Regions from separate parts of the Streptomyces sp. NPDC021622 genome, predicted to be linked through region 2. Evidence: riboswitches for the same ligand, from Rfam matches in the RefSeq annotation. Region 2 holds a riboswitch; the other holds the start of a gene.
The links. A riboswitch is a leader RNA that binds a small molecule or an ion and turns the genes downstream of it on or off. The one in region 2 is predicted to bind cyclic di-AMP.
Positions count from the first base shown of each region.

Region 1 (4,152 bases), on a different contig from region 2:
GCCCACGAGCTGGACCTTCTCGCCGAGCTTCTCGGTGATGACGTTCCAGCCGGCCCAGTCGTCCTCGAACAGCGGGTCCTCGATGGAGACCAGCGGGTACGCGGCGACGAGCTCCTCGTAGTACTCGGTCATCTCGGCGGCCGAGCGGGACTTGCCCTCGAACTCGTACTTGCCGTCCTTGTAGAACTCGGACGCGGCGACGTCGAGGGCGAGCGCGATCTGCTCGCCGGGGGTGTAACCGGCCTCCTTGATGGCCTCGAGGATGAGGTCGAGGGCGGCGCGGTTGGAGTCCAGGTTCGGGGCGAAGCCGCCCTCGTCGCCGAGGCCGGTGGCCAGGCCCTTGCTCTTCAGGACCTTCTTGAGGGTGTGGTAGACCTCGGTGCCCCAGCGCAGGGCCTCGGAGAAGGACTCGGCGCCGATCGGCGCGATCATGAACTCCTGGATGTCGACGTTCGAGTCGGCGTGCGACCCGCCGTTCAGGATGTTCATCATCGGGACGGGCAGCAGGTGCGCGTTCGGGCCACCGAGGTAGCGGAACAGCGGCAGGTCGCTGGCCTCGGATGCGGCGTGCGCGACGGCGAGGGAGACGCCGAGGATGGCGTTGGCGCCGAGCGAGCCCTTGTTGTCGGTGGCGTCCAGGTCGAACATGGCCTGGTCGATCAGGCGCTGCTCGGTGGCGTCGTACCCGACGAGCTCCGGGCCGATCTGCTCGATGACGGCGAGGACGGCCTTCTCCACGCCCTTGCCCTGGTAACGGTTGGGGTCACCGTCACGGAGTTCGATGGCCTCGAAAGCACCGGTGGACGCACCGGACGGAACGGCGGCACGACCCGTGCTGCCGTCGTCGAGGCCGACCTCGACCTCGACCGTGGGGTTGCCTCGGGAGTCCAGGATTTCCCGGGCTACGACGACGTCGATGGACGGCACGAGCATCTCCTTCTGGGATGTGACGCGGGTACGCGGGGCGTTGGCCTCGCGGACACGAGCCTAACCGGCTCCCGGACAAGAGCCAGCCGAGCGACCGCCCTGTGGACAAACCGAGAGCAAAAAGTTTCCGAACAAAACAAAGCCCCGCCCCGGTGCGTACGGGGGATACGCGCACCGGGGCAGGGAGCCCGTGGGGACGGGGGTCCCCCCCTCAGCAGCCGGGGGGGTAGCGCCCGAAGGGGCGCGGGGCTGTGACATGTGCGGCTCCGCCGCGTGGGCGCGACAAGCCACGACGCACCCGCAGTCATAAGGACCAGCGAGGCGCCCCCGCCAGAATTAGCTGAGGTGCAGCTGCTGACCCGGGTAGATCATGTCGGCGTTGTCGATGATGTCGCCGTTGAGCTTGTACACCTTGTGCCAGCCGCCCTTGACGTCCTTCTCCTCGGCGATCTTGGAGAGGGTGTCACCCTTCTTGACCTTGTACTCGCCGTCGCCCTTCTTGACCTTCTTGCCGGTCGGGGTCTCGACGGTCTTCTTGGACTCGGCCTTCGGGGCGGCCGGGGCGGCCTGCTTCGGGGCGGCCTCCTGCTTCGGCGCCTCGGTCTGGGCGCTCGGCTGGCTCTGCGGCTGCTCGGCCGGCTGCTGCTGCGGCGCGCTCTCCTCGGCGCCGCCACCGCTGTACGCGGCGCCCGAGAGGCCCACGCCACAGCTCGGCCAGGCACCCTTGCCCTGACCCGCGAGAACCTTCTCGCCGATCTCTATCTGCTGGGCCTTGGAGGCCTGGTCGGCGGTGGCCGCGTACTTCGTGCCGCCGTATGCGGCCCAGGTGGAGGCCGAGAACTGCAGGCCGCCGTAGTAGCCGTTGCCGGTGTTGATGGACCAGTTGCCGCCGGCCTCGCACTGGGCGACGGAGTCCCACTCGGAACCGGTGGCGGCGGAGGCCGAGCCGGCGGCCATCAGCGGGGCAGCGACCGCGACACCGGTGACGCCGGCGAGCGTGGCGACGCGGGTGGCCTTGGACGGACGACGGTGCTTGCCCTTGCTGGAAAACAGCATGAGTGATCCCCTCACCGACGCCTACGAGGTGAGCTGTCGGGTTCGGGCCGATGAAGTTGCCCGGCCGCGCTTCTCGAGCGCGACTTAACCCCTAGCCGGTCCCAACTCCGCTCGGCAGCTTCTTCGTTCTGCTGCTGTGCGGCCGGGCCCGGCGGAAACCTTGGGTCCCCCGCTCCTGCCTACGGCGCTTGACGCGACGACTGTTCCCGAACGGCCGTTGGCAGGACTAGGCGTACCGACCGGCGGGGCCCGCTGTGGCGAGCGGTCACGACCGTAGTCATGCGATCCGCCGAATTTCAAAGACGATCAGGGCTTCTGAGACCCATCTCTCACTTACGCCAAACCAGACATTCAGCGCGAAGCGACTGCCCGACTCTTCGTCAACTTCCCTTACTTTTCGCCCAAATCGAGGCTCTGACCGGGGAGGATGAGGTCGGGGTCGGTTCCGAGGGACTTCTTGTTCTCGGCGTAGAGCGCGCTCCATCCGCCCTGCACGCCGAGGTCGTCGGCGATGGTCCAGAGGTTGTCTCCGGAGCGGACCGTGTACGTCCCGTCGGCGCCGTCCTTCGCGCGGTCGTCGCCGCGCGACGCGTGCCGCCCCGAGCCGTCGCGGTCGCCGTTCTTGGCCTGCCCGTCGTCCGCGCTGTCGCCGCGGTGCCGGCCGGAGCCTTCGCCCGCGCCGGTGGAGGGGGTGGAGTTCGGGGAGTTCGGGGCGGGCGAAGTGGAATCGTTCTGCCCGGACTTGTCCGAATCACTACCGGAGTCGCCCGACTCGTCGTGATTCTTGTCTCGGGATTCGTCGCCGGAGTCGGCCTTTTCGGAGGGCTTCTCGGACGGCTTCCCCGAAGGCTCTTCGGTCGGCTTCTCCGAGGGCTTTTCGGTCGGCTCCTCGGAGGGCTCCTCAGACGGCTTCTCCGAGGGTTCGGCCGAGTCGCCCGAGTCACCCGACTCGCCCGCGTCGCCGGACCCGCTCGTGTCGGTCGGCTCGTCCGAGGGCACGGAGGTGATCGGAGCGCCCGGGTCGACGTCGGCGGGGGCGTCATCCTTGCTGAGTCCGGCGATCACTCCGCAGCTGGGCCAGGCGCCGGGACCCTGGTCGGCCAGGACCGTCTCGGCGACGGCTATCTGCTGCGAACGGCTGGCCTGGTCGGCGTAGGGGGCGTAGTCGAGACCGCCGTACTGCTCCCAGGTCTCCTGGGACATCTGGAGTCCGCCGTAGTAGCCGTTGCCCGGGTCCAGGCTCCAGGAGCCGCCGCTCTCGCACTCCGCGAGCTTGTCCCAGGTGGCGGTGTCCGCGGCGCTCGCGCTGGTGGCGCCGAGCAGCGGGATCGCGATGGCTGATCCGGTGACACCTGCCGCGACGATGAGGGCCGGGGCTTGGCGGGGGCGTCGGTGACGACCATTACCGGAGAGCATGCAAGTGCCTTTCAGAAGACTGCAGAGGCGACTGCGGCTGCTGCGACAGCGGATGCCGAGTCGTCGGTGAACGTAGCCGCAGTCGAACAGTTGTTACAAGTCGATGCAGCGGAGATCACGTGAAAGTCACAGTCTTGACGCACCGTCAGCTCAAGGGTGTCTCAGGTGCGCTTCTGTGCGGGTGTGAACTCCACCGGCAGCGTGCGCAGTCCGCGCATGATGAGCCCGCCTCGCCAGCGCAAATCACCCGGTTCCGCCGCGAGGCGCAGGTCAGGGAGGCGGCGTAGCAGGGTCGCGAGGGCGGCCTGACCTTCGAGCCGGGCGAGGGGTGCGCCGAGGCAATAGTGAATGCCGTGCCCGTATCCGAGGTGCTGGTTGTCGCGCCGGGAGAGGTCGAGCGTGTCGGGGTCCTCGAACCGCTCCGGGTCACGGTCGGCGGCTGCGAGTACGACGAGAACGGGGTCGCCCTGCGCGATGTCCTGCCCGCCGATGGTCAACGGCTCGGTGGCGAACCGCCAGGTGGCCAGCTCCACGGGCCCGTCGAAACGGAGGAGTTCCTCGATGCCGGTCTCAAGGAGCCCCATGTCCCCTCCCTTGAGGGACTCCTGGAGGCGCTCGCGCTGCTCGGGGTGGGTGAGGAGCGCGTAGGTCCCGTTCCCGATGAGATTGACGGTGGTCTCAAAACCGGCGAAGAGGAGAATGAAGGCCATTGCGGCGGCCTCGTTCTCGGTGAGGTGCTCGCCGTGGTCGGAG
Region 1 covers NZ_JBFACK010000008.1:233,438-237,589, reverse strand. Annotated here, with positions in the region: gene eno (phosphopyruvate hydratase) at 1-927, opposite strand, end outside; gene AB0G47_RS18365 (transglycosylase family protein) at 1,264-1,983, opposite strand; cyclic di-AMP (ydaO/yuaA leader) riboswitch at 1,987-2,180, opposite strand; gene AB0G47_RS18360 (transglycosylase family protein) at 2,374-3,399, opposite strand; gene AB0G47_RS18355 (cytochrome P450) at 3,561-4,152, opposite strand, start outside.
Region 1: it holds a riboswitch for cyclic di-AMP, as region 2 does, so the genes downstream of both, AB0G47_RS18365 (transglycosylase family protein) here and AB0G47_RS14735 (NlpC/P60 family protein) in region 2, are expected to answer to the same signal.

Region 2 (4,152 bases):
ATCTCGTCGGCGACGAACTGCGCCTCGTCGTGCTCGGTGTCGGCGACATAGCCGGTGATGCGCGCGCCCGCGCCCGCGTTGGTCCACAGGTTCTTGGGGCGGCGGCTCTCGTTGCGCTCGATGACGGCGTTGGCCGCGGTGAGGATCGTCTGCGTGGAGCGGTAGTTCTGCTCCAGGAGGATCGTCGTCGCGTTCGGGTAGTCCTCCTCGAACTGGAGGATGTTGCGGATCGTGGCGCCGCGGAAGGCGTAGATCGACTGGTCGGCGTCACCCACGACGCACAGCTCGGCCGGATCGTCCCCCTCGCCTCCGGAGGGGCCGACCAGCTCGCGCACCAGGGCGTACTGCGCGTGGTTGGTGTCCTGGTACTCGTCGACCATCACGTGCCGGAAGCGGCGCCTGTAGTGCTCGGCGACGTCCGGGAACGCGCGGAACATGTGGACCGTCGTCATGATCAGGTCGTCGAAGTCGAGCGCGTTCGCCTCGCGCAGCCGCGACTGGTACATCGCGTACGCCTGGGCGAGGGTCTTCTCGAAGCCGTCCGCGGCCTGTCCTGCGAAGGTCTCCTCGTCGATCAGCTCGTTCTTCAGGTTCGAGACCTCGGCGCTGAAGGACTTCGGCGGGAACTTCTTCGGGTCGATGTCCAGGTCACGGCAGACCAGCGCCATGAGCCGCTTGGAGTCGGCGGCGTCGTAGATCGAGAAGGAGGAGGTGAAGCCCAGCTTCTTCGACTCGCGGCGCAGGATGCGGACGCAGGCGCTGTGGAAGGTCGACACCCACATCGCGTTCGCGCGCGGCCCGACGAGCTGCTCGACGCGCTCCTTCATCTCGCCCGCGGCCTTGTTCGTGAACGTGATCGCCAGGATCTGTCCCGGGTGCACATGCCGCTCGGCCAGGAGATGGGCGATGCGGTGGGTCAGGACCCGGGTCTTGCCGGAGCCGGCGCCGGCCACGATGAGCAGCGGGGAGTCCGCGTGCACGACGGCCGCGCGCTGGTTCTCGTTCAGACCGTCGAGCAGCGCCGCCGGGTCGATCACCGGGCGGGGCGCGCCGCCGCGGTAGTGCGCGTCCCGGGGCGTGGGCGCGTCGAACTTCCCGTCGAACAGATCATCCGGAATGGGCTCCGGAGCACTGTCCTCGGGCGGCGGCGGGGGCTCCCCCTCCGATGCCCGCAAGGGCTGGAGGTCCGCCAGGAAGCTGTCATCAAAGAGGCTGCTCATCGCCTCCCGAGTCTAGGCGGCCCCACTGACAACCCGCCCCGGGTTCCGGCCACCTCGATCCTTCCCCAAGCTCTCGGCTCCGCTCGAGCAGGGGAGACCCCTCACGCCCCGCCCGCGGGCGGTGACGCTCCGCTACGGCACGGCGTGCCCGCGTCAAGAGCTTCGTAAAGTCACGAAAATGTATCGGGCATATCGAACATCAACCTTCACACGGACCACACGAGTTGGCTAGCGTGCTCCGCGGGCTGCTCGTACTTCCACCGGCGAACCCCGCCGGGAACGGGTGGCCTCCGCCGAGTCCGACCTCCTCGGAGCCGGGGACCCACCAAGACCTTGGGGTGAATCGGTCCCGTACGAAGTACGGGACTGTAGGGCAACCTTCCGAACCACCCGCCCGAACCCGACAGCTAACCCGGTAGGCGGTCTACGGAAGGAGTCGCCTCCCTTGGCGTCGCACCGCAAGCCGCGGACCCGCATTGCCGGAATACGCACCACTCCCGCCATCGGCATCACGACGGCGGCCCTCACCTCCGTGGCCCTCTTGTCGCAGAGCGCCCAAGCGGCCCCCTCGGCGCCACAGAAGCCCAGTCTCGAAGAGGTCCAGAAGAAGGTCGACGACCTCTACCAGCAGGCCGGCGTGGCCACCCAGAAGTACAACTCGGCCAAGGAGCGCACCGAGAAGCAGCGCAAGAAGGTCGACACCCTCCTGGACGACGTGGCCCAGCGCACGGACAAGCTGAACGAGGCCCGTCAGGAGCTCGGTTCGTTCGCCGCGGCCCAGTACCGCACCGGCGCCGTCTCCGAGACCGCCACGATGATGCTCGCCGATGACCCGCAGGGGTATTTCGACCAGAACCATCTCTCGGACCGGCTGACCGAGCGCCAGAAGAAGGCCGTCGACGACTACCAGACGCAGCAGGCGTCGGCGACGAAGCAGCGCGCGAAGGCCGCGAAGTCCCTGGAGACGCTGAGCGATTCGCGGGACGACCTGAAGACGAGCAAGAAGGCCGTCCAGGACAAGCTCACGAAGGCCCGGACGCTGCTCTCCGAGCTGACCGCCGAGGAGAAGGCGCGGCTCGCGGCGATCGAGAAGAAGAAGGAAGAAGAGGCCAGGCGCAAGGCCGCCGAACTGGCCCGCAAGCAGGAGGCCGAGGCGGAGGCCAAGCGCAAGGCGGCGGAAGAGGCGGCCGCCAAGGAGCGCGAGGAAGAGCAGCAGAACGACGGGACCGACGAGAACACTGAGACCCCGGACACCGGTTCCGACACCGGTACCGGCACCGGCTCCGGGGACACCGACAGCGGCTACGCGACGAAGGCCGCGAAGGTCATCGCCTTCGCGGAGGCGCAGATCGGCAAGCCGTACGTGTGGGGTGCCACGGGCCCCGACTCCTACGACTGCTCCGGTCTCACCCAGGACGCGTGGAAGGCCGCGGGCATCTCCCTGCCGCGCACCACGTGGGACCAGGTGAAGGTCGGCACGACGGTGAAAACCGCCGACGCCAAGCCGGGTGACCTGGTGTTCTTCTACGACGACATCAGCCACGTGGGGATCTACATCGGCGACGGCAAGATGATCCACGCCCCGAAGCCGGGCACGAACGTCCGCGTCGAGTCGATCTACTACATGCCGATCCACAGCGTGGTGCGCCCCGCGTAACCGTCACACGCAAAGGAAAACGGCCCTCCACGCGCGCGTGGAGGGCCGTTTTCCTGCGGTGGTCAGGTCCACAGCACCGCGATGAAGATGTTCGCCGTGGTCAGCAGCCCCACCGCACCGAACATGCCCTTGTCGACCTTCTCCTCGTCCCGCTTCACATAGACCAGCGCGAGGATCACGATCAGCACGGCCATCTTGATGCCGATCTTGAGGTTGTTGACCGGGTTGTCGTCCGCCTGGTTGAGGCCCACCAGGATCACGCCGGTGACCAGCATGGTCAGCGCGCCGTGCAGCATCGCGGGGTTGAAGCGGGCCGTGCCCTGGCCCATCTGCTTCATCTGGGTGAGGAAGCCGCCCAGCAGGGAGGCGATACCGATGATGTGCAGACCGACGAAGACATGGGTGAGTACGTCCATGGATCCGGAGCCTAGCCGGGGCCATACCACCGCTCGGCACCCAGGTGGGCCACAAGCGGCGCATCGGTCAGGGGCCTGTACGAAGGCTGTGCGGCCACGCGATGCGCGCGGCCACATACGGCCACCGGCCGGAGCACTTCCGTCAGTTGCGTACATTCCGTCACCAACCCGTGACGGTCAGGTTTAGCGTCCTTCGTCAGGTGACCGGCTCCCCACCGCCGTCCGGACCAGGGGCGGCAGTCGGACACCACCGCCGAGAAACCCGGCGGCGGTCCGCTCCCCCTGTGCGGGCCGTCGCCGGACCCTAAGGAGCCCCCTCGTGGCAGCTCACCGCAAGCCCAGACAGCGCGCGCTCAGCGGCGGTACGGCCCGTACCGCCGCCACCCTCGCCCTCGCCGGGGCCGCCACGGCGACCGCCTTCGACGGGACGGGCCACGCGGACCCCCGGCTCAGCCCGACCGAGGTGAAGTCCAAGGTCGACGCGCTCTACCGCGAGGCGGAGATCGCCGCCGAGAAGTACAACGGCGCCAAGGAGAAGGCGGACAAGGCCGAGGAGTCCCTGGGCGAGCTGCGCGACGAGGCGGCCCGCAAGACGGAGAAGCTCAACTCGGCGCGCGAGGGCCTCGGTTCGATCGCCGCGGCGCAGTACCGCAGCGGCGGCATCGATCCCGCCGTCCAGCTCGCGCTCTCCTCCGACCCCGACCAGTTCCTGGAGCGCGCCGCGCTCGCCGACCGTGCGGGCAGCCGCCAGGCCTCGGCCGTCAGCGGCGTACGCAAGCAGCTCCAGGAGATCGACCAGCTGCACAGCGAGGCCGACGGCACGCTCGACCGCCTCGAATCCCGCCAGGCGGAGCTGAGG
Region 2 covers NZ_JBFACK010000006.1:305,396-309,547, reverse strand. Annotated here, with positions in the region: gene pcrA (DNA helicase PcrA) at 1-1,220, opposite strand, end outside; cyclic di-AMP (ydaO/yuaA leader) riboswitch at 1,502-1,658, shown strand; gene AB0G47_RS14735 (NlpC/P60 family protein) at 1,666-2,877, shown strand; gene AB0G47_RS14730 (hypothetical protein) at 2,940-3,293, opposite strand; gene AB0G47_RS14725 (NlpC/P60 family protein) at 3,613-4,152, shown strand, end outside.